DNA from 3 places in the Rhizobium sp. T1470 genome. Region 2 is predicted to be linked to each of the others. Evidence: predicted binding sites of a transcription regulator. Region 2 holds the regulator's gene; each other region holds the start of a gene.

Region 1 (9,866 bases), on a different replicon from region 2:
GTGCTCGCGCAACCACCGCATAAACGGATACGGGTCGTGGATGCACGCTGGCGACGCCAGTTCGGCGAAGGCGTCTCGGCATGCTGCCGTGGCTTCTTGCACGTCCATCTTGGTTACCTGTTGGCTGGTTGATCTGACCAGCGCGCGCCACGCGCGCCGGCAAATTGCGGAGAAGATCGCGATTCCCGGCGACTTCCGCGCATCACCAGAGCACCGGGAACCCTTCGAACCCGCCAGTGATGATCTCCTTGCGCAACTTCAGTTCTTCGGGCGCCACGGCCAAGCGCAGCGCGCGAAAGCGCTGGAAGATCGAACCGAAAACCACCTTGAGTTCCAGCCTGGCTAGCGCCACGCCGATGCAGTAGTGCGGCCCGGAGGAGAACGCCAGGTGCGGTTTTTCGTCGCGTCCGATGTCAAAGATTTCCGGGTCGTCGAAATGGCGCGGATCGAACGACGTCGCCGGTAGGCCGATCAGCACCTTGCTCTCCGCGGGAATATGCACGCCCGCGATGGTCACGTCGGTCCGCGGATAGCGCATGATGCCGTCCCAGCCCGCGCCCGGCGGGTACATGCGCAGGATTTCCTCCACCGCCTTGTCCACCAGGGATGGATCGCCGACTAGGCGTTCGCGCTGTTGCGGACAGCGGAACATGGCCAGCAGGCCGAATTCGATCTGCGCGACGGTGCTCTCGTGCCCCGCCACCAGCATGCCCGCCGCCAGGCCGATCGCCTCTTCCTCGGTCGCCTTGCCCTGGTCGACCGCCGCGAGCAGATCCGTCAGCAGGTTGTCGCCCGGATCCTGGCGCTTGTCGCGCATCTTGCTGCGAATGTAGGCGAGCAGTTCTTCCCAGGCCAGGCGCGACGCGTTGCGCGGGCCGCTTTCATGCTGGTGTGTCATCACCTCGTCGGACAGCCCGGCGAAAAAGGCGTGATCCTCGTAGAGCACACCCAGCAGCGCGCTGATGATCATTGCCGGAAGCGGAAAAAGGTGAGGTGGCGCCGCAGGTCGGCAGGCTGGGGCTGAGCCGCCAGCGTCTCGAACAACTGGGCGGCGATCGCCTCGACCTGCTGCGCGAGCAGCTTCACCCTGGGGTTGCTGAAGGCCGGCGCCACGATCGTGCGTAACCGGGCATGCTCGTCCCCTTCGTGCGAGACTAGCCACCCCGGCGAACCGAGAATCACCGAATCCGGGGTAAATGCCGCCGGCGGCATTCCCGCGGGCCGGAACGCGGGGTCGGACAGCGCCGCCTTGGCCTCGTCGTAGCCTGTCACCCACCAGCCTTCGTGCCCGGATGGGAAGCGCACGCGGTGGATCGGACCGTTGGCGCGTAGCGCCAACATCTCGGGCGAGGGCTCGATATGATCGACGCGCCACATCGGCAGCGTCGGCAAGGGTTGTTTGGACATGGTGGCACTTCACTCTCTGAGCGATGGAAGGGCGGAAGGTGACCGGCAGGCGCTGCGGCAGCGAATGACGTAAAACGAAGCTCTACTAGTGCCGCGCCACAGAGATTATGACTCTTTGACGGGGTAAGCTTTGCGGAGCTTTTGGCGGGCTTTTTCGGTTGTGAACATCCATTGGATCTTTGCGCCATTAGCGTTGCGTTGCTGCTCCCAGGCTGCGACTTCGGCGATTATGGTGTCTTTATTGTCGATACGACGGTCGAGGCATTGGCTGCGCAGGACACCGATCTCGATCTCGACCATGTTGAGCCAACTGGCGTGCTTGGGCGTGTGGTGGAACTCCAGTCGCTTCAGCACCCTTCGAGCCTCCGGGGCTGGAAATGCGTCGTAAAGCGCCCCGGCGGAATGGGTGGAGAGGTTGTCCATCACCACGCGGATGATCGGGGCGTCGGGATAATCGACGTCGACCAGTTCGCGCATGCACTGGGCGAAGTCTTGGTTGGTTCGCCGATCGGTGACCTTCACCCTGCGCCAGGGCTGGTGGGCGTCCATGAAGACAAACAGATTGACCGTGCCGTTTCGGCGATACTCGCAGTCGTAGCGTTCAAGCTGGCCAGGCTTGGCCGCAATGGGCTCGCGCACTTCGCCGATGAGTTGGGTCGGGCTCTCGTCGAAGCAGACCACGGGCCTTTGTGGATCAGGCGTCTCTGCGTAGAGGTCGAGAACATCCTCCATGCGCGCGACGTATTCCCCATCGAGCTTTGGGATGCACCACATGTCTTTGCGCCAAGGTTTGAGATGATTCTCAGCCAGCCGGCGACGTACGGTCTCCGAGGACAACTCGTCATGATCGGTGAGTCGGACCATCTCATCGGCCAGAAGCTCCAGGGTCCAGCGGGCTCGCCCGGGCGGCGGCTTTGAGCAGGCGGTCGCCACCAACAGCGCCTCCTCCTTGCTCGATAGCTTGCGCTCAACACCCGGGCGCGGTTCTTCACTGAGCGCGCCTTCCAGATTGGCTTCCACAAACCGGCGCTTGGTCCGGTAAATCGTCGATCCGCTGACGTTCAAGGTTGCCGCGATCACCTCGTCGCTGAAGCCTTCGTCCGCCGCCACCAGGATCTGGGCGCGCTTGATCTTGCGCGACGCATGGCGTCCCCCGCTCAACAAAACGGCCAGTTGATCACGTTCCGATTGGCTAAGCTCTACGTGAAACTTTATATTCATCGACACCTCCTTCAGCGCGGAGACGCAGATGAATCCGAAAATGAGTCCCTCACTTGACCCGCAAGCCGCAACGGCAAGACATGGCCTTACGCAAGTCCAAGGCCAGTACCTGGCCTTCATCTACGCCTACAGCCGCATCTTCAAACAGCCTCCGGCCGAAGCCGACATGCGTCGCCACTTCGCCGTTACGGCTCCGTCTGTTCACCAGATGGTGCTGACCCTCGAGAAGGCAGGATTTATATCCCGCGTGCCAGGCGCAGCACGCAGCATCCAACTTCTCATCCCACCAGAAGACTTGCCCATTCTACGATAACCCAACCCGTCATAATCTCTGTGGCGCGGTACTAGTACTTGTTTTAAGACAATATGAGCAGAATATATACTGTTTATATTATGTAAAAATACGATAAGACATTAATTTTTCTCAAAGAGCTGAAACTATACCAAAATATATGTTATAATATATTCTGGTTCATTTTTCCAACTGGTGGATTTGACATGATACGTGCCGGGAATCGCGGCTGTCACTTAGCAATTAAACGTGAGAATGCGGTTGTTTCAGCCGGATTTGGCAGATGAGAATCCGCGGGGCAGGATTCTCTAATTAACTGCAACTGCGACGACGCCACCGAACGGCATGTATGGTTCATGATCTCATCGGTAGCGCTGCTGAAAGGCACTTTGTTGACACCCGTCATTTGGCCGCGCAGCATTTCGAGCGTCTCCGGTCCGGCCCGCTCGACGACGCCTACTCCGGCCAGCAGAGCCGGTCGCAGATGCAGCGACAGGATCGGAATTGCGGGTGGAGGCAGGTTCCTCCGTTCCATAGCGACGAAACCATCGAGATCTGGAATGATTGCGCCGAGCACCCTGAATCGCCACGGTTCGTACTCACGAGGAAGGGGTCTCGGCACGCATCGCATCAGCAGAAGGCGTGCGATTTCGGCCGGCGAAGTCCAGGTTGTTCAGCGAGCAGCGCCGCGGCGCTCGCGGTCAGGTGGGAGATTTCGTTGTTCATAGCAGCTCGCCCGTGTCCTTGACAAAGGGCACAGGTTTGCTGGAGTCGATGCCGCGAAGCGAGCCCCATCCGCGGTCATCCACGTTCGTTTTTGGCTTTCCTGCGCCATCGCGTCGCACGGCTGCCCTCTTCTTGGTTGCTGCATTGACGCTGCGCGAACGCTCATCTGTTGTCCAACCTGTCAGGGAAACTGGCAAGCGTCAGCGTGACGCGGCGTTTCCGTTGCCGCATGGGCGAGGCGATGAGTTTCATTATGGATCGCCGGCGCCCGATCCGCGTGGATTGCCGAAGGGCCGTGGCCGAGGGGTATTGTGGATCCCTAGCTGCATCTCGACGCGATCAAGGTGAAGACTCGGGATTTCAGGTAAGGAGGTAACGACGGGCCGACGGTTCTAATCCCGCCAAGGCTATTGGAATTTGACTAGCCTGCCTACGCTCGGAAACTGAAAAATCCGCGGCCAATCCTCTCGCTCATGGGGTCAGAGCACGCTTACGTTTTCGGCCTTCGACTTCCCGGTCTTCCGATCTTGGCCCAGCTCGTAGCTGACCTTTTCGCCTTCTCGGAGCGAATCGCCTCGTTGCAGGGCAGACACATGGACGAACACATCCGCTCCGCCATTCTCGGGCGTAATGAAGCCAAATCCCTTGTCTTCATTAAAAAATTTCACGGTACCTGTAGGCATGACTTTCCTCTTTAATTCTGCAGCGAGTTTGGCCCGCCAATCGGACCTATAGCTCCGAGCGTATCCTTGTCCACCAACGGTCTGCTACTTTTCAGCAATATTCCCATTCGTAGGAACTCGGCAACTCATTGCCTGAGAGGTGAACTGCGTATCGACGGTTCGTGAACACCGTTGGGTGCTCGGGGTCGAGCCGATCTGCAAGCTGCTACCGATTGCCCCACCTATTACGACTTAACGACGCTGTCGCCAAGCGGATCGACATGGATCGCCGGTCGGCCCGCGCCCGGCACAGCGGAACAGCTGCAAGCAATGCTGATCGCTGACCTGTCGCGTAGGGCGTCCGAACGCCGGAACCAAAACCAGAACGGCGGTGCTAAGACCACGAGAAGTCCTCGGCCCAAAAACCCGGGGTGGCGGTCGCGAGCTCATTTCGGCCGGTCTCTGCGAAGTGTGGACCGGCTCGACCAACCTCAGCGAGGATCCCTCGTGGTGGCGGCCACCGAATTTGCAAAGCGCTCGTCCAAGAGTTCCCCCGGACGGCGCCACTGATGGATGAGCGCCACAAGCATAAGCTTAAATAGCTATCTAGAGGCGGCATCTACCGGTTGTTCAATGGGCTGGTACAGCCGGCGCTTTCAGCCGCGAACCGAAATCACCACCACGTCCAGATGCCAAAATCCGCTGCACGAAATGTCGGGTTTGTCGACTCCGCGACACGGTGTTGTTCGGCCCGGCCTGCCACTGCCCTGTAAGTGACTGTGCAGAATTCTGAGGCTCTTTCTGCGCAGTTGGCACGACTCTTTGAATCTCTCTCGTTGCGCGCAGCAGGAGCTGCCGATGACCGTTACTGATCTTCTCATTTGAGCGCTAAAAAAGGAGACAACAATGAATACCGACATGTCAGCCTATGGTGCGACTGACTTAACGCCTGAAGAAGCATGTGCAATTTCGGGAGGATGGGGCCTTTTTGGGGCAATAGCTTTCGCAGTTATTGCGCTGGGAGGCCTTGCAGCTGCAACTATTGCAGAGGGGGTAATACGCAGTAAACACCACGGCTAGGTGTGCAAACTAGCTGTGGAACCCTCAACAGGTTGTCCCGATCCAGGCCAAGACGGCTGATAGGTGGGGTCGTGTCCCGTCGAGTGGTGTAGTTCGGCGGTAGCGAAGCCGCTCGGGAGCGCGTTCTAAATCGCGCCGTAGCGAGCGAGAGCGAGCGGCGAAGCGGCGGTCATCGAAGTTCTCCGGTAAAGTCGGATTGCTCACACCAACCTGATTGGAAGGAACCACCGATGACCGATATCATGATGAACCTGCGCACGCTCGTAGAGAAGACCCCGGACGCCGATATTTTGCGTGAGATGATCGGCTTTGCGGCAGAACGACTAATGGAGATGGAGGTGGGTGCCTCCACCGGTGCCGCTTATGGCGAGAAGAACCCGCTGCGCATGGCCCAGCGCAACGGGTATCGCGACCGGGACTGGGAGACGCGGGCCGGCACCGTCGAGCTGCGCATCCCCAAACTCAGGAAGGGCACCTATTACCCGTCGTTCCTGGAGCCACGGCGCATAGCGGAGAAGGCGCTGACAGCCGTCATTCAGGAGGCCTACATCCAGGACATCTCGACCCGCTCGGTCGACGACCTAGTCAAAGCGATGGGCATGAGCGGTGTCTCCAAGAGTCAGGTCAGTCGGCTCTGCGAGGAGATCGACGGCAAAGTGAAGGCTTTCCATGGTGCGCTGCTGCCGACCGGACGCAGCTGCGAGGACCTGGCGTCAGCGCTGGCGCCGCCGACCCAGCGGCTTCGCTTCCTTGTCGCTCTCAAGCCGGTGTGCAATCGCCGCCGCTCGCCGCTCGACCGCATTTCCGGTGGGAGGCTGCTGATCAACGTGGTCACCGATCCGGTCGAGAACATCGTCGGCGCAATAAAGCCCGGCAATACGAACATGGAGGCAGGAGAAGTCGATCACCGCGTCGATCTTGCGAAGCAGGTGATCCTTCGGCACCCGGCTGTCGAGCGTCACCATCTCGAGAGCCGTCTGGGAAGAGACAGTTTTCCTCAACCTGTCCCACTGAATCACATAAACCCCCAGCCAGGCCAGGGGTTTGTCAGCAGTCTGGGGCGGCCCGAAGGCCGCCCTATTATCTGATTGATTGCTGTGGAGGCTTTCGCCTTTTCACATCATTTCCATTCCGCCCATGCCGCTAGGCATGCCGCCGCCGGCGGAGTCCTTCTTCGGCAGTTCAGCGATCATGGCTTCGGTGGTGATCAGCAGCGAAGCAACCGAAGCTGCGTTCTGCAGAGCCGTGCGCACAACCTTGACCGGGTCGACGATGCCCATGGCGATCATGTCGCCATACTCGGACGTCTGGGCGTTGTAGCCATAGTTGTCTTCGTTCTTTTCGAGGATCTTGCCGACAACGATGGAGGCTTCGTCGCCTGCGTTTTCAGCGATCTGGCGCACCAGCGACTGCAGCGCCCTGCGGACGATGTTCACGCCGGCTTCCTGATCCTGGTTTTCACCCTTGGCGGTGATCTTCGTGGACGAACGCAGCAGAGCGACGCCGCCGCCCGGTACAATGCCTTCCTGAACAGCAGCGCGCGTCGCATTGAGCGCGTCGTCGATGCGGTCCTTCTTTTCCTTCACTTCGACTTCCGTGGAGCCGCCGACGCGAATGACGGCAACACCGCCAGCGAGCTTGGCAAGGCGTTCCTGCAGCTTTTCGCGGTCATAGTCCGAAGTGGTTTCTTCGATCTGAGCCTTGATTTGGGCAACGCGGCCTTCGATGTCGGACTTGGCGCCAGCGCCGTCGACGATCGTCGTATTTTCCTTGGAGATCGAAACCTTCTTCGAACGGCCGAGCATGTCGAGCGTTACGGATTCGAGCTTGATGCCGAGGTCTTCGGAGATGACCGTACCACCGGTCAGGATCGCGATGTCTTCGAGCATGGCCTTGCGGCGATCGCCGAAGCCCGGAGCCTTGACGGCAGCTATCTTCAGGCCGCCGCGCAGCTTGTTGACGACGAGCGTAGCAAGCGCTTCGCCTTCGACATCTTCAGCAATGATGAGGAGCGGCTTGCCGGTCTGAACGACAGCTTCGAGAACCGGAAGCATTGCCTGCAGGTTCGACAGCTTCTTTTCGTGCAGCAGGATGAAGGCGTCTTCGAGGTCGGCAATCATCTTTTCCGGGTTGGTGACGAAGTAGGGGCTGAGGTAGCCGCGGTCGAACTGCATGCCTTCGACGACTTCGAGTTCGGTTTCAGCGGTCTTGGCTTCTTCAACGGTGATGACGCCTTCATTGCCGACCTTCTGCATGGCTTCGGCGATATAGGCGCCAATCTCCTTCTCGCCGTTGGCGGAGATCGTCCCGACCTGGGCAATCTCTTCAGACGTGTTGATCTTCTTGGCCTTGGCCTGGAGATCCTTGACGACTTCGCCAACAGCGAGGTCGATACCGCGCTTCAGGTCCATCGGGTTCATGCCAGCTGCGACCGCCTTGCCGCCTTCGCGAACGATCGCCTGGGCGAGAACCGTTGCAGTCGTGGTTCCGTCACCGGCAACGTCGCTAGTCTTCGACGCGACTTCGCGGACCATCTGGGCGCCCATGTTTTCGAACTTGTCTTCCAGTTCGATTTCCTTGGCGACCGAAACGCCGTCCTTGGTGATGCGCGGAGCGCCGAAGGACTTGTCGAGGATGACGTTACGACCCTTCGGGCCGAGCGTTACCTTCACTGCGTCAGCGAGAATGTCGACACCCTTGAGCATCTTTTCGCGCGCGGTGCGGCCGAATTTGAGTTCTTTAGCTGCCATTTTGAAGGCTCCTTGTTTCGAAATTCCGGACAGATCCGGCTTTCAAATGCTGAAGTTAAAAGATTATCGGCCGATCAGCCGATGATGCCCATGATGTCGGCTTCCTTCATGATCAGAAGGTCTTCGCCGTTGATCTTGACTTCAGTGCCGGACCACTTGCCGAACAGGACGCGGTCGCCAGCCTTGACGTCGAGAGCGACGACCTTGCCGGACTCGTCACGAGCGCCGGAACCGACGGCGACGATTTCGCCTTCCTGCGGCTTTTCCTTGGCGGTGTCGGGAATGATGATGCCGCCCTTGGACTTTTCGTCAGACTCGACGCGGCGGACGGCAATGCGGTCATGCAGCGGTCGGAAATTGATGTTTGCCATTTTTGGTCCCTCGATCAAATGTCATTGCGGATCTAAGCGATCCGATGGCTGGCTGTTAGCACTCACGTTAATCGAGTGCTAACACGCTCCGGAGATAAGGATAGCCATCGGGCGGATCAAGGCTTGAAGTCAGGTTTTTTCGCGAGCCGAGAGCGTCATACCCAGGCGCTACGTCGCCAGGTATCTCAATCTCGGTCACTGTCCAATCGACCGACCTTAGCTCGGAAGTTAAGCGCGACGCATATTTGTTTGATGCCCTACAATCAGCGAATGCTGACGTTCGTCCGAGCGTCAGTCATATACTTCAACGGCAGCTTTATCCTCGGAAAGAAGTCCAAAGAGAAGCTGACGCGCCATGTGGGCTACCCACGAGTGCAATACCCTGGACCGCCACACATGAGCATCATGATCGGAGTAGGATTTCGCGCTGACGGGGTTCTGATGATCCATATCTTGGCGACTGGCACACGCATCCGGGCGCCGTCTCCGACGGCCTAAGCTGGAAAGACAGAGCGTGCCTGAAGATCTACCGTTCAAGGCATTTTCAAGCTGTTTCTTGAGCATGGTTGCGAATGTCCATTCCGCTGACCAGAGGCCTGTATCTCGTCCGAGCAGACAGAGGGTTCCATCGGCGGGCGAGCAATGCTTCTCCGGAAAGGTGGATGGTTCTCCGCGTAGTGCCACCTGGGCGAACGAATGGGTAGCTGTCTGGAAACGCCGCCCGCAATGGGCATGGGCGGCCGTCAGAGAGATGCCAATCAAACTCGAGCCGTAGGATTCCGTGCCGCAGTTGCTTTTCATCAATACGAAGGGTGTCTCCGACGAAAGTGATGATGTCACGCAACTCGAAGTCAAATCTACCCATCCAAGTATGCTCCCAATGCGGAACTATGCCCGGTTGCAGATGGCGAAGTTCAATCGTTTCAGCCTACAGGCCGATCCGGCGGCTGTGGCGGATCCTTCGGGCCTGGTGGAACGCCATCCGGGCGTCCTGGCACGCCGGATGGTGGCGGGCAGGAGGCGTGTGGGCGGCTTTGCCATGCAAGTCTGCATCTGTTCGGGAACTGATCGAACCACGATTTGCCCTCGCCTGCAATTGAAGCAACTGCGCGTCAGAAATTATCTCCGCGGCCCTCTGTATTTTATCGCTTCGTAATCGCGTCAGGCCCGTCAACGCTGCCTGCGTACTGTTCTTTGAACAAACATTTATTTTGGCGCTTCCGGGAGGTGAAGGGAGGGATGGGCCAGAACCATCGCTGCGCCGGCCATTTGGGATCGCCCGCAACGATCAGGGCGATCGCAACCTTTAAAAAATCGCAATAAAATATTGAGACTCGCTCCGAATTTTGATCGCCGA
Region 2 (9,866 bases):
CATCGATGACGAGGCCGGAATCATCCGACAGCGCCGGCAATCCAGAGGCTTCGGCGGAGGCGAGCGCCTTGATCGTCGCGTTTTCCTCGAAAGTCGTGCCGGTCTCGTCAGGCTCCACGAAATTCAACTCGGCGGCCGATTTCGCCGTGAAGCCGAACGGACCGATGAGGTCCTGGATTTCCCGGATCTTGCCGGCATTATGGCTGGCAACGACGATGGTCTTCGTTTCGAGCTTGCGCATGACTGTCCTATTCGATGCCCCAGATGCGGGCGTCGGCGCATTCGAGGCTGTTGCCCGCCGGGTCGCGGAAATAGATCGATCGGCCGCCCTGCGGCCAGGTGACTTCGGATTCGATGGCGACACCCCCGGACGTCAGCCGGGCTGCAATCGCATCGAGATTTTCCCCGCAAACGCGGAAACAGGCGTGTCCTGCACCGGTCGTGCCGTGCGGCGGAACCTGCAAGGAGGTGGGCGAGGGAGGCTTGATCGTTTCCTGCGGGTTGAAGATCAGCAACACCCCGGCACCGCAGCGAAAGAAGACATGTCGGTTGCCGCCCCGCGAGATCTTCGAAAGGCCGAGAATGCCTTCATAAAAGGCTTCGGCCTTGTCGAGATCGTCCGCATAGAGCGCCGTCTCCAGCATGCCTTCCAGCATGTCGTTCATCCGGCGACGGCCTGCTTCTGCATCGCGACGAGTTCGGCGATACCGACCTTGGCGAGGGCCATCAGCGAGGCGAATTCCTCATCGGTGAACGGCGTGCCTTCAGCGGTGCCCTGGATTTCAACGATGCCGCCGTTGCCGGTCATCACGAAGTTCGCGTCGGTCTCAGCCGAGGAGTCCTCGAGATAGTCGAGGTCAATCACCGACTGGTTGGCGAAGATGCCGCAGGAAATGGCCGCGACGTGGTCCTTGAGGACGCGTTCGACCTTGAGCATGTTGCGGCTTTCCATCCACTTCAGGCAGTCGTAAAGCGCGATCCAGGCGCCGGTAATGGACGCCGTACGCGTTCCGCCATCCGCCTGGATGACGTCGCAGTCGAGCGTGATCTGGCGCTCGCCGAGTTCCTTGAGGTCGACGACAGCGCGCAGCGAACGACCGATCAGGCGCTGGATCTCCTGCGTACGGCCGCCCTGCTTGCCGGATGCGGCTTCGCGCTTCATACGCTCGCCGGTGGCGCGCGGCAGCATGCCGTATTCGGCGGTGACCCAACCCTTGCCGGTGTTGCGCAGCCATGCCGGAGGCTTCTCCTCGATGCTCGCCGTGCATAGCACATGCGTATCGCCGAACTTCACCAGACAGGAGCCTTCCGCGTGCTTGGAGAAATTGCGCTCGAACGAGACCTTGCGCATCTGGTCGGTTTTTCTGCCTGAGGGCCGCATACTATTCTCCTGAATCATGATTTCGAAGACCGCGAGCGGTTTTCGGAAGATCACGCGTGCTTATGTTGTTGAGAGCTTCTACGATCGGCAGCGTCCATTTGCAATTTCCCTTTTGCCGCTGCGGGGAGATTGGCTATATTTTGTCGCATCATCGTCAGCACGGGTACGCAAGGGTTCATGGAGTTCAGATCGACGTCGGTTTCAGATGCAGTGGCTGCGCTGGATGAACGCTCCAAGGAAATCTTTCGCCGCATCGTAGAGGGCTATCTGGAGACGGGTGAACCGCTCGGTTCGCGCAACCTGTCGCGTATCCTACCGATGTCGCTGTCACCGGCCTCCGTGCGCAACGTGATGAGCGATCTGGAAGAACTTGGCCTCATCTATTCGCCGCATGTCAGTGCCGGCCGTCTGCCGACACAAGTCGGCCTGCGCTTCTTCGTCGACGCCTTCATGCAGGTCGGGGATCTCTCGGCCGAGGATCGCGCCAACATCGATCGCCAGGTGCGCGCCGAAAGCCGCGACAATCCGATGGAATTGATGATGAACGAGGCAAGCCGCATGCTCTCGGGCATTTCGCGCGGCGCCGGGCTCGTCATCACCTCGAAGAGCGATCCTGTTCTCAAGCACGTCGAGTTCATCCGCCTTGAGCCGACCAAGGCGCTTGCGGTTCTCGTCGGCGATCACGATCAGGTCGAAAACCGCATTATCGAGCTTCCGGCAGGCGTGACGTCATCGCAATTGACCGAGGCCGCCAACTTCCTCAACGCACACATGACCGGCCAGACGCTGCCGGAACTGCGCAATCAATTAAGTCGACTGAAGGACGATGTCCGCCTCGAACTCGATGCGCTATCGCAGGATCTCGTCGAGCGCGGCATCGCCGTCTGGTCGGGCAGCGCCGACGAGGGCAAACCGGCCCAACTGATCATTCGCGGCCGCGCCAATCTGCTCGCCGATCTCGCTGGCGCCGACGATCTCGACCGCCTGCGCATGCTGTTCGACGACCTCGAGAAGAAGGACAGTCTGCTGGAACTTCTCAACCTCGCCGAAAGCGGGCCGGGCGTGCGCATTTTCATCGGCTCGGAGAACAAGCTCTTTTCACTTTCCGGTTCGTCGCTGATCGTCGCGCCCTATCGTGACGATGACGACCGCATTGTCGGCGCTGTCGGCGTCATCGGGCCGACGCGGCTCAACTACTCGCGCATCGTGCCGATGGTCGACTATACCGCCCAGCTGATGACGCGGTTGTCACGCGGCTCGACGTAGGAGAACTACTCCGGGAGCAGGTCGCCCGAGCCGCCCATCTCCGCAGGCATGTCTTTGTATTTTGGCAGGCCGTCACGGATATGCAGCACGCTTTCCTGATAGTTCACGTGCAGCGCTGGAGCGTAGTCAAGATCGGGCAGAAGTGCCGCGTAAACGTCGGTGACGCCCCAGGTCGGGTGCTCGGTGTAGAGATGCCCACCGCAAAGCTCGCAGAACTTCCGCACGCTGGTATCGGACCTCTGGTAGCCTTCCACGTGCTCTCCGCCTTTGGTGACATGGACGGTTTGCGGCTGCCAGAGCGTGAAGGCGTTGACGGGTCCCGCCGACCAATGCCGACAGGAGGCGCAGTGGCAGTAACCCATAGCCACCGGGTCTCCGGTGACGACGATCTCCACGGCACCGCAGAAGCAGCGCCCCGAATACGTTTTCTGATCGCCCATGGTGGTCGCTCCCTGACCTGGATGAGGTCGAAGCACTATTGATTCAGTTGCGCCTAAAATGAAAGAACTTTAGCACGGCCAAGTCAAGCTAGACCCTGTGGGGTAGACCGGCACGGTTGCCTACAAGTCATGCTTTTCGGTCACGCAGACTTGATTTTTGCCTGTCAAAGCTCGATATCGGGCACATCCTAAAAGACATCAATCACCGGAGAACGTCATGACTGACGAAACGACGAAGAACGGACCCGACGCCGCCGCGGCCGAAGCCGCAGCGGACGCCGCCGCAAACGTCGAGAACGAAGCCGCCGCCGAAGCCAGCGCAAAGCCCGATCCGCTGGAACTGCTAAAGTCCGAGAATACAGAGCTGCGCGACCGCTATCTTCGCCTTGCCGCCGAGATGGATAACCTGCGCCGGCGCACAGAGCGCGAAGTCAAGGATGCGAGGACTTATTCCGCCGCGGGCTTTGCGCGCGACATGCTGGCCGTTTCGGACAACCTGCGCCGCGCCATCGATGCGATCCCTGAGGAAGCCAGGGCTGCCGCCGATGCCGGCCTGACGACGCTGATCGAAGGTGTGGAGATGACGGAGCGCTCGATGTTGTCGGCGCTTGAGCGACACGGCGTCCGCAAACTGGAGCCGGTCGGCCAGAAGTTTGATCCGAACTTTCACCAGGCCATGTTCGAAGTGCCGAACCCCGATGTGCCGAACAACACCGTGGTTCAGGTCGTTCAGGCCGGTTACACCATTGGTGAGCGCGTTCTTCGCCCCGCCATGGTCGGCGTCGCCAAGGGCGGGCCGAAGCTCGTCGAACCCGAAACGAATTCCGTTTTCGACCAGAAGGACGCCTGATCTCTCAGGCGCCTGAAAGCCAATCTGAACATCAGATGCGGGCGAAACGTTCGATCAGCAGATCGAAGAAGCCGTCCGCATCGACATCGCGCATGACCTGCGCATTGCGCTTGCGGTCGGTCACGTGCCACCAGTCGACGACGGTCATGCCGGCCGTCAGCTCAGACGTCACCTCGATCTCGACATTGCAGGTTCGCCCCTTGAAAAGCTCAGGCTTCAAGAGATAGGCGATAACCGTCGGGTCGTGCAACGGACCGCCATCGGAGCCGTACTTCTCGACATCGAAGCGTTCGAAGAATTCCAGCATCTCGACCATGGCGATCGCCGGGCGCGTGCCCAGATCGGCCATGCGCTTGACGCGATCCTTTCGGGTCAGAAGCTTGTGCGTGACGTCGAGCGGCATCATCACGATGGGGATGCCAGAGCACAAGACGATATCGGCTGCCTCGGGATCGACGTAGATGTTGAACTCGGCGGCCGGCGTGATGTTGCCGCCTTCGAAGAAGCCGCCGCCCATCATCACCAGTTCGCGGATGCGCGGGATGATGTCGGGCGCCTTCTGGAAGGCCATGCCGATGTTGGTGAGCGGCCCAAGCGTGCAGAGGGTCACCGTGCCTTCAGGCTCGTTGCGTAGCGTTTCGATGATGAAATCCACGGAATGCTGCGGCTGTAGCTGCATATTGGGCTCATCGAGAACGGGACCATCAAGCCCGGTCTTGCCGTGCACGTGCTCAGCGGTCACCAGCTTTCGCGCGATTGGTTTGGCGGCGCCGGCAAAGACCTTGGTATCGGTCCGGCCACAGAGCTCGCAGACGATGCGCGCATTGCGGCTGGTGTAAGAGAGCGGCACATTGCCGGCGACCGTGGTGATGCCGAGCACTTCGAGCTCTTCCGGGCTGCCGAAGGCCAGCATGATGGCCGCGGCGTCGTCCTGGCCGGGGTCGGTGTCGATGATGATTTTTCTAGGGTCTGCCATTCCGATCGCTCCGTCCTCGTGGTGCGCGTTTTCGTGGCATGCACCATTTGTTTATACTCCCGTCGCAAATCGGCGCAGCCGGTACGGGCAGGGTTTGATGCGAGGCAGCGCTTGCTTTGTCAAGGTCGGACCCCTTGCGGGCTCTCTGGGAGCGGGCGCCGATATCTGCCTTGCGCCCGCGTGAGGCAGTTCCCATATTGGAAGCGTCCGGATGCTGTCTTTCAGGTCTGGCAAGGTCGCTTGAATCAAGGACTTGGAGACGATGAGCCGTATGACGCCTTTCGCGAGCCCTCTGCTTTTGGGCTTTGACGCCATGGAAAAGACGCTGGAGCGCCTTTCCAAGGCCAGCGACGGATACCCCCCCTACAATATCGAGCGCGTCGCCGCTGATCGCGCCTCCGGCGATCCGGAAAGGCTGCGCATAACTCTTGCCGTCGCCGGATTCAGCGAGGAGGAGCTCGACGTTTCTGTCGAGGAAAGCCAGCTTTCGATTCATGGTCGCCAGATCGACCAGGGGGAGCGCGACTACCTCTATCGCGGCATCGCCGCACGTCAATTCCAGCGGACTTTTGTTCTGGCCGATGGGATGCAGGTTTTGGGCGCTTGCCTCAAGAATGGGCTGCTCGCGGTGGATCTCATCCGTCCGGAGCCGAGCCGTATGGTGAAGAAAATTAACATTTCGGTCTCACAGTAGGACAACGGCGCAACTTGAGCCGTTGGTCCCTTCTCGTGGAGGTACAGGAATGTTGATGAAAGAAGCCAATTCGCACCTGACCAAAACCGAACTTGCCGGCATCGGCAACGGCGAGGTCGCCTACATCCGGAAAATGCGGTCTGAGGAAGTATCCAGGTGCTTCCCCGAGGCACCGGATATCGATCCGAGCGTTGACCTCTGGGCGCTGTTCGGCGCCGATGGCACGCCGATCCTTTTGACGGACAACCGCTCCAGCACCTTCTTCAAGGCTGCCGAGGATGAGTTGAAGACGGTGAGCCTGCACTAGGGCAGGCTCAGACCCGCTTGAACGTTAGATAGGCGGAGGATCTGCCCTCGCGCCGCGCCTTGGCCTCGTAGCGTGTGCTCGGCCAGCCCTCATAGGGCGTCAGCCAGTCTGCAGCATTCTGTGCCAGCCATTCGAAACCGCCGTGGTCTCGGCATTTCAGCAGCGTCCAGTTAACGTAAGTGTCGATGTCGGAGGCGAAGCAGAACAGCCCGTCCGGCTTCAGCACGCGGTGAAAGCGATCGAGATTGGTCTTCGACACGAAGCGGCGCTTCCAGTGCTTTCTCTTCGGCCACGGATCCGGGTAAAGCAGATCGATCTGGTCGATCGAGGCGTCAGGCAGCCAGTCCAGCAATTGCGTCGCGTCGTCGTTGTAGACACGGACGTTCTTGGCGCCTGCCTTGTCGACGCTCGTCAGCAGCTTCTGCATGGAATTGATGAAAGGCTCGACACCGATAAAGCTGGTGGAGGGCATTTCCAGCGCACGATGGATCAGATGTTCGCCGCCGCCGAAACCGATTTCCAGGCGCAGCCTGCCTGTCGGCACCGGAAAGAGGGTCTTCAGCGGCTCGGGCGGAGCCGCTGAAAGATCGATGAGGAACGCCGGAAGCAGGGTGTTCAGTCGCTCTGCCTGATGCTCGCGCAGAGCCTTTCCCTTGCGGCGACCGAAGAAGGCTTCGGTCGCGCGTCCGCGGCGTTCCATGTCGGTCATGCCGCTTCCTTGACCTTGACGGCGTCCTTGAGCGCCTTGACGAGGTCCGTGCGCTCCCAGGAGAACGAGCCGTCGCGGCCCGCCTTGCGGCCGAAGTGGCCGTAAGCCGAGGTTTTGGCGTAGATCGGCTTGTTGAGGTCGAGGTGACGGCGGATGCCGGTCGGCGACAGATCCATGTTCTTGCGGATCGCGGCTTCGACCTGGTCTTCCGTCACGCCCTTGCCGGTGCCGTGCAGGTCGACATAGATCGACAGCGGCTGTGCGACGCCGATGGCGTAGGAGAGCTGGATCGTGCAGCGGTCGGAAAGGCCGGCGGCAACGACGTTCTTCGCAAGATAGCGGGCGGCGTAGGCAGCCGAACGGTCGACCTTGGTGGTGTCCTTGCCGGAGAACGCGCCGCCGCCGTGCGGAGCAGCACCGCCGTAGGTGTCGACGATGATCTTGCGCCCGGTCAGACCAGCGTCGCCATCAGGGCCGCCGATCACGAACTTGCCGGTCGGGTTGATGTACCACATACAATCGTCGGCAATCGGCAGCTCGCCGAGAGCCTCGCGGATATAGGGCTCGACGACCGCGCGAACCTTCTTCGAATCCCAGCTTTCGTCGAGATGCTGGGTGGAGAGAACGATCGACGTGACTTCCGCAGGCTTGCCGTTGACGTAACGCACGGTCACCTGGCTCTTGGCATCGGGGCCGAGCTTTGCGACGTCGCCGTCGCCCTTCTTTCGGGCAGTGGCCAGCAGTTGCAGGATCTTGTGGGAGTAGTAGATCGGTGCCGGCATGAGATCCGGCGTTTCCTTGCAGGCGTAGCCGAACATGATGCCCTGGTCGCCGGCGCCTTCGTCGCCCTGCTGGTCGGCAGCGTTGTCGACACCCTGGGCAATGTCGGCGGACTGCGAGTGCAGGAGCACGTCGATCTTGGCCGTCTTCCAGTGGAAGCCGTCCTGCTCGTAGCCGATGTCCTTGATGGCGCGGCGGGCGGCGGCCTTGAACTTCGAAGGGTTGATGACGTCTTTGCCGTCTTTGTCCTTCTTCATCAGGCTCGGCGGCAGGCGCACTTCACCGGCGATCACGACGCGGTTGGTGGTTGCCAGCGTCTCGCAGGCGATACGCACGCCCCAGGGGTTGACGCCGGTCTTGGCGGCTTCGCGGTAGACCAGATCCACGATCTCGTCGGAGATCCGGTCACACACCTTGTCCGGGTGACCTTCGGCAACTGACTCGCTGGTGAAAAGGTAATTCGCGCGCATTCCGGGATTCCCCTCAAAGAACAAAAGCTGCGTAGTAGGTACTCAGTTCGCGCGGGAAAAACAAGCGTAGAAGGACATAAATATATCTTTATATCTACGGCGAAGTGGCAAATTATGCCCATAAAACGCCAAAAAGCGGCCGTTGCGACCGCTTTCGTTTTTCTCCAAATTTTGAAGTGGCTATTATTCGCTGTCAGCCTCGGCAGCGAGTGCCTTCACCAGTTCGACGACTTTACGGCGAACCTTGGGGTCGGTGATCTTCACGAAGGCGCGGTTGAGTTGGAGCCCTTCGGACGACGAAAGAAAGTCGACAACGTAGTTGGAGCTCGAGGCTTCCGCCATGCCGGACAGGCCGGAGGATTGGTCGCCGGGTGCGTCTTCAAAGAAGAAGGAAACCGGAACGTTCAAAATGCTGGAGATGTTCTGGAGGCGGCTGGCACCGACGCGGTTGGTGCCTTTTTCGTATTTCTGGATCTGCTGAAAGGTGATGCCAAGGCTCTCGCCGAGCTTTTCCTGGCTCATTCCGAGCATCGTTCGGCGAAGGCGAATGCGACTACCAACATGGATGTCGATGGGGTTCGGCCTCTTCTTGTTCTCAATCATGGTCCTGCCCTAACAATAATTTTCAACCTTGTTCAAACCGGCATGCCCAAACCCATCCCCAAAACGCCACGTTGCAAAGTCTCTATCAACCACCTTGAAACATACGCTAAGAACGCCGATCCCAACCACTATGCAATTTTAGGGGTTTTCGGTCAATTCTGCTTGAAAACAAAACCTAAACGCGAAACCAGCGCAATTGCAAACAGAAGTATTTCCAGCAACCAGAAGTAAGTTTGGCGTGGGTAGCCTGGATCGCGTTGCGCGCCGAAGCTCTCAATGGTTGCGTCGACGAAGCCCGTTTCGTTGAGGCCGAGACCGGCAATGACCTCGCCGCGGGCGTTCACAATGGCAGAAATACCACTGTTGCCGTTGCGAATCAGCGGCAGGCCGGTCTCCACAGCGCGCAACCTGGCCTGCTGAAAGTGCTGGTAGGGCCCGGGTGTCGCACCAAACCACGCATCGTTGGTGTCATTGAGGATGGCATTGGCCACGCCGAGGTCGCCGGTCATCTCATCCGGGAAAATGATCTCGTAGCAGACGAGCGGATAGAACTTGATCCCGGTCGGCAACGTCAGCAACTGCCGCGTGGCGGCCGGCGAAAAGCCACCCGGCATCTCCACGACGTTCTGGATACCGAAATCGTCTAGTATGCTTTCGAACGGCACATACTCGCCAAACGGCACGAGATGCACCTTGTCCGCGGCGCCGGCGATCTGCCCACGGCCATCGATGACGTAGATCGAATTGTAGTAACGTGGCGGATTGCCGGGCCCCATGTCCTCGACCCGGACGGCGCCGGCAATCAGGATCTGGTTGTCGTCGAGCGTGTCCGCGATCCGGCTGAGCGCATCCTGGTTGTCGGTCAGGATGAAGGGAATGGACGTCTCCGGCCAGACGATGATGTCGGGCTTGCGACCGCCATCCTTCGGCGGCTCGACGGAGAGTTTCAGGTGCTTCTCGAAGATCGCGGCGCGGTCGGCGTCATTGTCCATCTTCGCCGTCTGTTCGATCATCGGCTGAACGAGGCGGATGACCGGGCTCTTGGAGTCCGGCGCCGGCGCAGGCTGTGGGCCAAAGAGGATATAGGCGCCGTAACCGATATGTACTGCGAAAAGCAGGGCTGCCAGTGAGAGGCCGAGCTTCGCGCCCTGGCGGGTGCCGAGGAGCGCGGGAGCCGCGAAGATGAAGACCGAGAGCGAAGTAATGCCCATGATGCCGATGACATGCGCCGATTGCATCATGAGCGGCACGGGCGTCATTCCGTAGCCGACGGCGTTCCAGGGAAAACCGGTGAAAAGTACGCTCCGCAGCCACTCGAGCAATCCGAAGCTCGCGGCAAGCGCCGCAATCCGCCCCATGCCATCGGACCACATGGTGCGCGCCAGGGCGG
Region 3 (9,866 bases), 440 kb from region 2:
CGGTATGGACGAAGCCGGTTCCCGTCTCATCGGTGACATGGTCGCCGTCGAGGAGGGGCACCCCAAAGTGGTAGCCGCCGCCGAGCCCGTGCAGCGGGTGCGCGCAGGTGATCGCCGCAAATTCCACCGCCGCGACATCGCGGACGAACTTGAGGGTCACCTTCGCCTTGGCAGCTGACTCCTCGGCGAGGCGCTTGGCAAAAATCAGCTTCTCGCCGGGCTGCGGTCCGAAGTCGTTCTCAGCCGTTTCGACCTCGTAGAGGCCGTAACCATAGCGCGAGGAATAGGCGATCGCGCGGTTGCCTGGGATTGTCCACGGCGTGGTCGTCCAGATTACCACGAAGACGCCCTTGAGTTCGCTGGGGCCTTCCGCGATCGGGAACTTCACCCAGATCATATCGCTTTCGACATCGGCGTATTCGACCTCGGCTTCAGCGAGCGCCGTGCGCTCGACGACCGACCACATGATCGGCTTCGAGCCGCGATAAAGCTGGCCAGATTTCGCGATCTTCAGCAGTTCGCCGGCGATGCGCGATTCCGCGTGGAAGTTCATCGTCGTGTAGGGGTTTTCGAAGTCGCCCTCGATGCCGAGGCGCTTGAACTCCTCCGACTGCACCTTGATCCAGCCAGCCGCAAAGTCACGGCATTCCTGGCGGAATTCGTTGACCGGAACCTCGTCCTTGTTCTTGCCCTTCTCGCGGTACTTCTCCTCGATCTTCCATTCGATCGGGAGGCCGTGGCAGTCCCAGCCGGGAACGTAGTTGGCGTCGAAGCCGCGCATCTGGAACGAGCGGTTGATGACGTCCTTGAGGATCTTGTTCAGCGCGTGGCCGATGTGGATGTTGCCGTTGGCATAGGGAGGGCCGTCGTGGAGCACGAACTTCTCGCGGCCGGCTGCGGACGCCCGAAGCTTCTTGTAGAGACCCATCTGCTGCCAGCGGGCAACGGTTTCCGGCTCCTTCTGCGGCAGGCCGGCGCGCATCGGGAAGTCTGTTTCCGGCAGATAGAGGGTCTTCGAGTAGTCGATTTTTTCGGCTGTATCGGTCATGTCTAGCAATCGTCTCTAGGCGCCACGGGAGCGGGCGCAACGGGCTTGAAAATTGGTGACGGAGGCGCTCGTCGTCCAAGCGCCGAAAACCCGGACCTTCCGGCCGCTTAGCGCGCGCGGAAGGCCGGGCCGATAATTCGTATCGTGATCGCCAGCCGGAACGTGTTCATCGCGCCGGTTCATAGGCGCTTTTGCAGTGAAAAGGAAGAGGGATTCCATGACGTCGTCGCATGGAAAACCGCGGGCATTTTCATCCGCAGCTTCCGTTTTCGAGCGACGATCAGGCGCGCGCCGGCACCTTTGCCGGGGTCAGCACATTGACGACGACAGCGACGATGATGTTCAGCGCCAATGCGGGTAGAAGAGAAAAAGGTCGTGAAAGTTACGGACGGGTACCCAGAGGCACCCGGCAGCCAGCAGGCTGCCGTTCCAAACCTTTTATCCATGTGATGATTGCCTTTCGGCGCTGGGGCGCAGCGAATCCGCGTCTTATCAAATAGATGACATATCCCCATGAGCGAGCGCGGCAGCGCCGCCGCCCTGAAAGAGCCACAATTTTCGAAAGCGGCTGAACGTCAGGTGAAGCAGATCTTCCGGTCGAGCTCGCCGAGCGACTGCACGCCCGCAAGCAGCGCCCTCGCCTCTTCCTTGTCCCGATGCATCTGCTCCACAAGAGGATCGAGGCCGTCAAACTTCAGTTCCGGCCGCAGGTGGCCGAAGAAGGATACAGAACAGGTCTGCCCGTAGAGGTCGCCGCTGAAATCGAAGACGTAGGTCTCTAGCAGTGGCGCGCCGTTGTCGGTTACCGTCGGTCGGCGGCCATAGCTGGCGACACCATCGCGGAGAGTGCCATCGACACGACGGAAGCGAACGGCATAGATACCCGCCCTGAGGTCGGCTTCAGCGGGCAACTGCATATTCGCGGTCGGAAAGCCGAGCTGGCGGCCAAGCTTCTCGCCGCCGATCACCTCCGCTTCCACCGTATAGTGATAGCCGAGCATGGCAGCCGCCTCGCTGACATTGCCGTCCTTCAGCAGTTCGCGAATGTGGCTCGAGGACACCACGTCTGTATTCTCGTCGCGAAAGGCGTCGATCAACGTCACGCCGAAGCCATATTTCTGACCGGCATCCATCAGGAAGGCCGGACCGCCTTCCCGGCCACGGCCGAAATGAAAGTTGAAGCCCGTTACGACTTCGGATGCACCTAGCCAATCCTTCAGGATCGAATGGATGAAATCGTCCGCCGAGCGCTGCGAAAACTCCCTGTCGAAGGGATATTCGATGACTGCGTTGAAGCCGATCGCTTCGATGATACGCGCCTTGAGCGGTGCCGGCGTCAGGCGAAAGACCGGCTGGTCAGGGCGAAAGACCGTGCGGGGATGTGGTTCAAATGTCAGGACCAGCGCCGGAATGCCGCGCTGCCTCGATATCTCCAAGGCCCGGTTCAGGACGGACTGGTGACCCCGATGCACACCGTCGAAGTTGCCGATGGCAATTACGCCGCCACGCAGGCGGGCCGGCAGGGGTTCACGGGTTTCGTTGCGGTGAAAAACGGTCATCGGCTGGCTTTTCTTATGCGAGGCTCTTTATGCGAGACGAGGCATCCACCACTTCGGTGTCGCTTTTTCGCGGTCCAGATATGCCGTGAGGATCGCCTCGTCGGTCTTTCCGTTCAGCGTGTATTCCTTCGCGTGGATGCCGCCGCTGATATAGAGGAGGTCCAGGCCGTAATCGAGAGCGCCACGAACATCTGTCGGCATGCCGTCCCCGATTGCAAGGACGCGGCTCGGCGGAAAGTCGCCGTGGGCCTCGCGGGCGACCGACAAGACGGCCTCGTAGATCGGCTTGTGCGGCTTGCCGGCAATGCGCGTCTCACCACCGAGCTGATTGTAGTAGGCGGCCATCGCGCCGGCGCAAGGGATGATCTTATGGCCGCGCTCGACAACCAGATCGGGGTTGGCGCAGATCATCGGCACGCCACGCGTCTGGAACGTCTTCAGCATCTCGGTGTAATCTTCCGGGGTCTCGGTTTCGTCGTCGAAGAAACCGGTGCAGACGACGGAGTCGGCATCCTTGGCGCCGACGCGCTCCACACCAAGCCCCTCGATAATCGCTAGGTCGCGATCCGGTCCAAGCAGAAATACCTTCTTTGGCCCCTCTGCAATCAGGCCCCGCGTGACGTCGCCCGATGTGACGATACGGTCGTAGGCGCCATCCTGGATGCCGATCTGGCGAAGCTGAGTCACGACCTGCGGAGCGATGCGCGGCGAATTGGTGATCAAAACGACCGTCAGCCCCTCCCCGCGCGCTGCCTCCAGCGCTGCAGCCGCCTTCGGGAAAGGATCGACGCCATTGTGCAAGACACCCCAGACATCGCAAAACACCGCATCATATTGGCTGGTGATTTCCGCAAAGTTCTCGATCCGCTTGGCCATTCCGATTTCCCGATCTCGTTAAGTCACGGGTGACATCGCAAAGGCATGCCGGGATGGCAAGGCATTTTGCGGTGGCCTGCTGCAAAAAACCGGAAGCCGCCGACTAGAGCACGGCGGCGGCAGCCTTGACCAACAGACCCGCGGCGGTGGAGACACCGAAGACCGTGAGAATGCCCGCCTTGAAGCGAAAGAGCAGGACGGATGCCAGCACGAAGATCCCGAGTGCCGCGATATCGAGCGTCCACCACTGCGGCCAGGCGAAGCTGGCGATCGGCAGACCGGTCTTCCCGGAGAGGAGCCCCACGCGCCCAACCTCGGCAAAGAGCACGTGCAGGCCGAACCACAGTGCAAGATTGAGAATGACGCCGACGACTGCCGCGGTGATCGCCGAAACGGCGGCCGCGAGGTTCTCGTTGTTGCGCAGCGTCTCGATGTAGGGAGCTCCGGCGAAGATCCAGATGAAGCTCGGCACAAAGGTCGCCCATGCGGCGAGGAAGGCGCCGAGAACGCCGCCGGCAAGCGGCGCCATCAGGACGGGGTTGCGATAGCCGGCGAGAAAACCGACAAAACAGAGGACAAGGACCAACGGCCCGGGCGTCGTTTCGGCAAGTGCCAGCCCGTCGAGCATCTCGCCGGGCTGGAGCCAGGCGTAGTGGCCGATGGCGACCTGAGCGACGTAGGAAAGGACGGCGTAGGCGCCTTCGAAGGTAATGACGGCCATCTTGGAGAAGAAGATGAAGACCGCACCGAAAACATTGGTTTCGCCGCTCAACGTTTCAGCGATCAGGTCCGTCGGCGCGTCAAGGCCACGAATGAAAAGAAGCGGCGACTGCCAGACGAGGATCCAGAACACGAGCACCACAAGCGGCCTTGCGATCGCATGCGTCGTGACCGCAGGAACAAACCGGGGCGGAGGGGCTTGCGGCACGGATGGCGCTGCCAATCGACTTTGGCGATGCTTCATCCATAGCAGCCCGGCTGCTCCGGCCAGGACGACAACCAGAGGAAACGGCAGGTTCAGCAAAAAGAGCGCCAGAAACGACGCGCCCGCCACGCAGTAGTGAAAGCGCCTCTTGAGCGCTCGGCGCCCTACCCTAAGCAGTGTCTCGATGACGATGGCCAGAACCGCAGCCTTCACCCCAAAGAAAAGGGCGGGAAGCCATGCTGCCGCCTGAAAGACGGCGTAGAGGCTCGACAGTATCAGGATGACAAGGAAGCCCGGCAGAATGAACAGGAGACCAGCAATGAAGCCGCCGCGGACGCCATGCATGAGCCAGCCGATATAGATTGCCAGTTGCTGGGCCTCCGGGCCCGGCAGCAACATGCAGAAATTCAGCGCGTGCAGGAAGCGGTCCTCGGAAATCCAGCGCTTCTCGTCGACAATGGTCTTATGCATGAGGGCGATCTGACCGGCTGGCCCGCCGAAGCTCAGACAGCCGATGCGCGCCCAGACGCGAACCGCCTCTCGCGGCGTCGGTGTCGCCACGATGTCGCCTGCCGCGATCGCCTTGTCCACGGTTGCTGCCCCTCCCGCTCCAAGCGGCTCGATACCATCTGCGTGCATGCGCGGCAATCCTGCCGCCATCAAGCGAGGCGCTGAAAGCGTTCAAAGAGTACACGGCTTTCCAGCGCCAGGACGTTCGGAAACCTCGGCGACAGCGCAGCCCGTCTTACTTCCATCAAGGATATGCCGTTAAGGCTGTCGCGAAGTCCGGCGAAGAAAAATTGCGGCCGTTCTTGACTCCCCGCCGGGCCACTCCTAAATGCTGCCTCGCTAGCACTCACCAAGGACGAGTGCTAACACCCATCCGTGCGGGCCGCTCCCGGCCTGCGAGTGTCATTTGATCGAGGGATTAGACAATGGCAAGCACCAACTTCCGCCCCCTTCACGATCGCGTCGTTGTTCGCCGCGTTGAGTCCGAAGAAAAGACCAAGGGCGGCATCATCATTCCCGACACCGCCAAGGAAAAGCCGCAGGAAGGCGAAATCGTCGCCGTCGGTTCCGGCGCTCGTGACGAGTCCGGCAAGGTCGTCGCTCTCGACGTCAAGGCTGGCGACCGCGTCCTGTTCGGCAAGTGGTCCGGCACCGAAGTCAAGATCAACGGCGAAGACCTTCTGATCATGAAGGAAGCCGACATCATGGGCATCATCGGCTGATCCAGCCGGTTCCCTTTCCGATTTTAGCCACGGGCCCTAAAGCCCGGACAACTCGAATTCAGGAGTTTCAATCATGGCAGCTAAAGAAATCAAGTTTGGCCGCACCGCGCGCGAAAAGATGCTCAAGGGCGTCGACATTCTCGCTGACGCAGTGAAGGTAACACTCGGCCCGAAGGGTCGTAACGTCATCATCGACAAGTCCTTCGGCGCTCCGCGCATCACCAAGGACGGCGTTTCGGTCGCCAAGGAAATCGAACTTGAAGACAAGTTCGAAAACATGGGCGCCCAAATGGTCCGCGAAGTTGCTTCGAAGACCAACGACATCGCCGGCGACGGCACCACGACTGCAACGGTTCTCGCCCAGGCGATCGTTCGCGAAGGCGGCAAGGCGGTCGCAGCTGGCATGAACCCGATGGACCTGAAGCGCGGCATCGATCTCGCCGTTGCCGAAGTCGTCAAGGATCTCCAGGCCAAGGCCAAGAAGATCAACACGTCTGGAGAGATTGCCCAGGTCGGGACGATCTCGGCAAACGGCGAAAAGCAGGTCGGTCTCGACATTGCCGAAGCCATGCAGAAGGTCGGCAATGAAGGCGTCATCACGGTTGAAGAAGCCAAGACCGCCGAAACCGAACTCGAAGTCGTCGAAGGCATGCAGTTCGACCGCGGCTACCTCAGCCCCTACTTCGTCACCAACCCGGAAAAGATGATTGCCGACCTCGAAGACGCCTTCATCCTGCTGCACGAAAAGAAGCTGTCGAACCTGCAGGCAATGCTTCCGGTTCTCGAAGCTGTCGTTCAGACCGGCAAGCCGCTCCTCATCATTGCTGAAGATGTCGAAGGCGAAGCGCTTGCTACGCTCGTCGTCAACAAGCTGCGCGGCGGCCTGAAGATTGCTGCCGTCAAGGCTCCGGGCTTCGGCGATCGCCGCAAGGCCATGCTCGAAGACATCGCGATCCTGACCGGTGGTACGGTCATCTCCGAAGACCTCGGCATCAAGCTCGAATCCGTAACGCTCGACATGCTCGGCCGTTCGAAGAAGGTTTCGATCTCCAAGGAAAATACGACGATCGTCGACGGCGCTGGCGCCAAGTCCGACATCGAAGGCCGCGTTGCACAGATCAAGGCTCAGATCGAAGAAACCACTTCGGACTATGACCGCGAAAAGCTGCAGGAGCGCCTTGCCAAGCTGGCTGGCGGCGTTGCCGTGATCCGCGTCGGCGGTTCGACGGAAGTCGAAGTGAAGGAAAAGAAGGACCGCATCGACGACGCGCTCAATGCGACGCGCGCTGCTGTTCAGGAAGGCATTGTACCGGGCGGCGGCGTCGCTCTGCTGCGTTCGTCCACGAAGATCACCTCCAAGGGTGAAAATCAGGATCAGGAAGCCGGCGTGAACATCGTTCGCAGGGCGCTGCAGTCGCTGGTGCGTCAGATTGCTGAAAACGCAGGCGACGAAGCCTCGATCGTTGTCGGCAAGATCCTCGAAAAGAACGAAGACAACTATGGCTACAACGCCCAGACGTCCGAGTATGGCGACATGATCGCCATGGGCATCGTCGACCCGGTCAAGGTTGTGCGCACGGCTCTGCAGAACGCAGCTTCGGTTGCTTCGCTGCTGATCACCACCGAAGCCATGATCGCTGAACTGCCGAAGAAGGATGCTCCTGGCGGCATGCCTGGCGGCATGGGCGGAATGGGCGGAATGGGCGGAATGGACATGATGTGATAGGCGAAAGCCTTCACTAGTCCACTTCCGGTATCCCGGAATAGGAAGGGCGGTCTTCGGACCGCCCTTTTTTGTCTCTCGCGACTGATTCGCCAGACCTCGGCTTCGAGGGTATTTCAATCGGCAGCTGAAACGTTTAATCAGAGTTGTGAGCAACCCTCGCATTGAGCGAAGCTTTCGCAAAACTTGTGGTGTTGTATTTTTTCTTTCACAGGCTGATTTCTCTCGCAGTGCAATTTTCTGCACATCTGGTCGCAAATAACCGCGGTGAAACCGCTTCCACTTCAAGATTTGGCGCTTTTTTGCCATTTCGTGTTATCAAGCAGAGCTTGGCGATGGATTTTCCACTCACAGTAGAGGTCTGCGGCACGCAAAAAGCCGATTGCCGTTTCGTAAAAATCCCTGTAAATCCGCGCTGCATTCGGCGCGCGTTCATCAGCCGACGGTCGCGGTCCCATATCGATCCTGACCACGAGAGCGCGAGACCGAGTTCGGGAAAAACCCCTCCCGAAATACATCATAAGTTGTGTAACCTGCCAAGAAATTGGACGCGGTTCCGCTAGAGGGACCAGCACACCAAACCCCATTTCTCGGTCGCCCGAGCATGATGCGCGGCGCAGCATGAACCTGTTCATTTTTGCCGGACGTGCAGCGGGGGAAGCTGCACCTAAGCTGGGGAAAAATTTGTTCAAAATCGCAAAAACCAACCCGCCGCACCGCTGATGCCGGGCTCATTGGATGTTAGCAACCATGATCCTGAAATGCTGGCGCAGTTTTTTTTTTCGGAAACCTGGGTCGGAGATTTTTGCAGCGGCGTGATCTGCCTCAAGGAATGGAGCGCCATGCTGCACGGGCTGCCGGCCCGCGACTGCGGCCTTCTCAGCCTCATGCGCTGCTACGATCCGAAGGATCACGACCACATCCTGGAACTCTTCGAGCAGGCTGCGACGCTCTCTTCATCCTTCTGCTTCTCGACCACGATCATGATGCCGAACGGCTTCCGTCAGCCATTGTTCTGCATGGGAGAGTCGAACGGTCAGGACGATGCTTATAACGGCAGCATGCTTGGGGTCTTCGTCTTTCCTCGATTCAAGACGAATGCCGGCGGCGAATTTGCGCGGCGCCAATAGAAGCTCCGCCCCCAACCAAAAAGGCCGGCCTCTCAGGACCGGCTTTTTTCATTGGCCGCCTCGGTATCACGCGGGGCGCTGAGGTATATTCAATCCTTTTTCGGATGCCGGCCGGGCGATGCAACGCTCGAGCCAGGCCATCACTGCCGGGAAGCTTTTATAGTCCAGCACTTCGCGGCCGCCATAGAACACGTCGGCGCCGCGGAGCCACGGGAAGGTGGCGATATCGGCGATCGTGTAAAGGTCGCCCATGATCCACTGGCGATCCTGCAGCCGCCCTTCCAGCACACTGAGCAGCCGCTTGGATTCGTCGCGATAGCGCTCCATCGGGTAGGAGTTGTTGGCGACCTTGTCGGCTGCGAACTTGTAGAAATGCCCGAACTGCCCGAACATCGGTCCGACACCGGCCATCTGGAAGAAGACCCACTGGATCGTCTCGTAGCGCCCCGCCGCGTCGGTCGGAATGAGCTTGCCCGTCTTCTCCGCGAGGTAGAGCAGGATTGCACCGGATTCGAAAATACCGATCGGCTTTCCATCCGGGCCATTGGGATCGATGATCGCCGGAATGCGGCCGTTCGGGTTGAGCGACACGAATTCCGGAGATTTCTGGTCATTTGTGCTGAACGAGATGGGGTGCGGCTCGTAGGCCAAGCCGAGTTCTTCAAGCGCGATCGATATCTTCACGCCGTTCGGCGTCGGTAACGAGTAGAGCTGGATAATGTTCGGGTTCGCTGCTGGCCAGCGCGTCGTGATCGGAAAAGCGGAAAGATCTGCCATAGGGGTCTCCATCTTGGGCGGCCAACATAAGAGAGGGGCGTCGCCGATGGCAAGCCGACTTCGCCAGAGATCCGTCGTTCAATATTAGCGAACGAAGCGTCCCCTCCCGTCTATCTTTCCACAACGGCAAAAAAAGGCGACAAAGCGGCAACGAGGTTGAAACCGTGCCGGGGGGCACAAAGACCTCAAATGCCATTCAAACGGAGACAATGTCCCATGTCGAATACCAACAACGCCATCATTCTTGTCGCTCGCGTCCTCCTTTCCTTCATGTTCATCCTTGCCGGCTTCGGCAAGCTCGCCGACGCCGCCGGCACCGCTGGCATGATCGCCGGTGCTGGTCTTCCGGCGTCCACCGCCCTCGCCTATTTCGCAGGTGCCTTCGAACTCGTGGCTGGCCTTGCCGTTCTCGCCGGCTTCCAGACGAAGATCGTCGGTTGGCTGCTGGCTGGCTTTTGTGTCTTTACGGCCATCCTCTTCCACCTGCCGTACGCCAGCGGCACCGAACTGGTTAACATTCTGAACCAGATCATGGTCATGAAGAACTTCACGCTGGCTGGCGCCTACATCTTCCTCGCCACTTTCGGCCCGGGCGT

What was found. Region 2 encodes HrcA, which represses chaperone genes, less so after heat shock. Its sites were predicted from a motif close to GTTAGCACTCNCNNNNNGNGAGTGCTAAC; they were not measured.
Region 1: a site for HrcA is predicted at 8,564-8,592, ahead of WGT02_RS31875 (co-chaperone GroES). Genes of this name have one in related genera too.
Region 3: a site for HrcA is predicted at 5,257-5,285, ahead of groES (co-chaperone GroES). Genes of this name have one in related genera too.

The regions. Positions count from the first base shown of each region.
Region 1 is NZ_CP148093.1:416,249-426,114, forward strand. It holds gene WGT02_RS31825 (cytochrome P450) at 1-108, opposite strand, end outside; partial or broken gene WGT02_RS31830 (cytochrome P450) at 203-1,407, opposite strand; gene WGT02_RS31835 (IS630 family transposase) at 1,513-2,628, opposite strand; gene WGT02_RS31840 (LexA family transcriptional regulator) at 2,657-2,941, shown strand; gene WGT02_RS31845 (hypothetical protein) at 3,153-3,497, opposite strand; gene WGT02_RS31850 (cold-shock protein) at 4,126-4,329, opposite strand; partial or broken gene WGT02_RS31855 (IS3 family transposase) at 4,478-4,616, shown strand; gene WGT02_RS31860 (hypothetical protein) at 5,215-5,388, shown strand; partial or broken gene WGT02_RS31865 (transposase) at 5,619-6,056, shown strand; gene groL (chaperonin GroEL) at 6,504-8,138, opposite strand; gene WGT02_RS31875 (co-chaperone GroES) at 8,213-8,509, opposite strand; gene WGT02_RS31880 (hypothetical protein) at 9,300-9,665, shown strand.
Region 2 is NZ_CP148091.1:653,433-663,298, forward strand. It holds gene rdgB (RdgB/HAM1 family non-canonical purine NTP pyrophosphatase) at 1-241, opposite strand, end outside; gene WGT02_RS03255 (VOC family protein) at 249-665, opposite strand; gene rph (ribonuclease PH) at 662-1,381, opposite strand; gene hrcA (heat-inducible transcriptional repressor HrcA) at 1,559-2,647, shown strand; gene WGT02_RS03270 (GFA family protein) at 2,653-3,087, opposite strand; gene grpE (nucleotide exchange factor GrpE) at 3,305-3,937, shown strand; gene WGT02_RS03280 (nucleoside hydrolase) at 3,969-4,913, opposite strand; gene WGT02_RS03285 (Hsp20 family protein) at 5,176-5,607, shown strand; gene WGT02_RS03290 (DUF1150 family protein) at 5,657-5,914, shown strand; gene trmB (tRNA (guanosine(46)-N7)-methyltransferase TrmB) at 5,922-6,623, opposite strand; gene metK (methionine adenosyltransferase) at 6,620-7,873, opposite strand; gene WGT02_RS03305 (helix-turn-helix domain-containing protein) at 8,057-8,476, opposite strand; gene lnt (apolipoprotein N-acyltransferase) at 8,629-9,866, opposite strand, start outside.
Region 3 is NZ_CP148091.1:1,094,171-1,104,036, reverse strand. It holds gene ileS (isoleucine--tRNA ligase) at 1-1,048, opposite strand, end outside; gene WGT02_RS05550 (hypothetical protein) at 1,279-1,548, shown strand; gene WGT02_RS05545 (bifunctional riboflavin kinase/FAD synthetase) at 1,624-2,607, opposite strand; gene WGT02_RS05540 (TIGR01459 family HAD-type hydrolase) at 2,635-3,483, opposite strand; gene chrA (chromate efflux transporter) at 3,587-5,047, opposite strand; gene groES (co-chaperone GroES) at 5,344-5,640, shown strand; gene groL (chaperonin GroEL) at 5,714-7,363, shown strand; partial or broken gene WGT02_RS05520 (hypothetical protein) at 8,048-8,493, shown strand; gene WGT02_RS05515 (glutathione binding-like protein) at 8,560-9,270, opposite strand; gene WGT02_RS05510 (DoxX family protein) at 9,487-9,866, shown strand, end outside.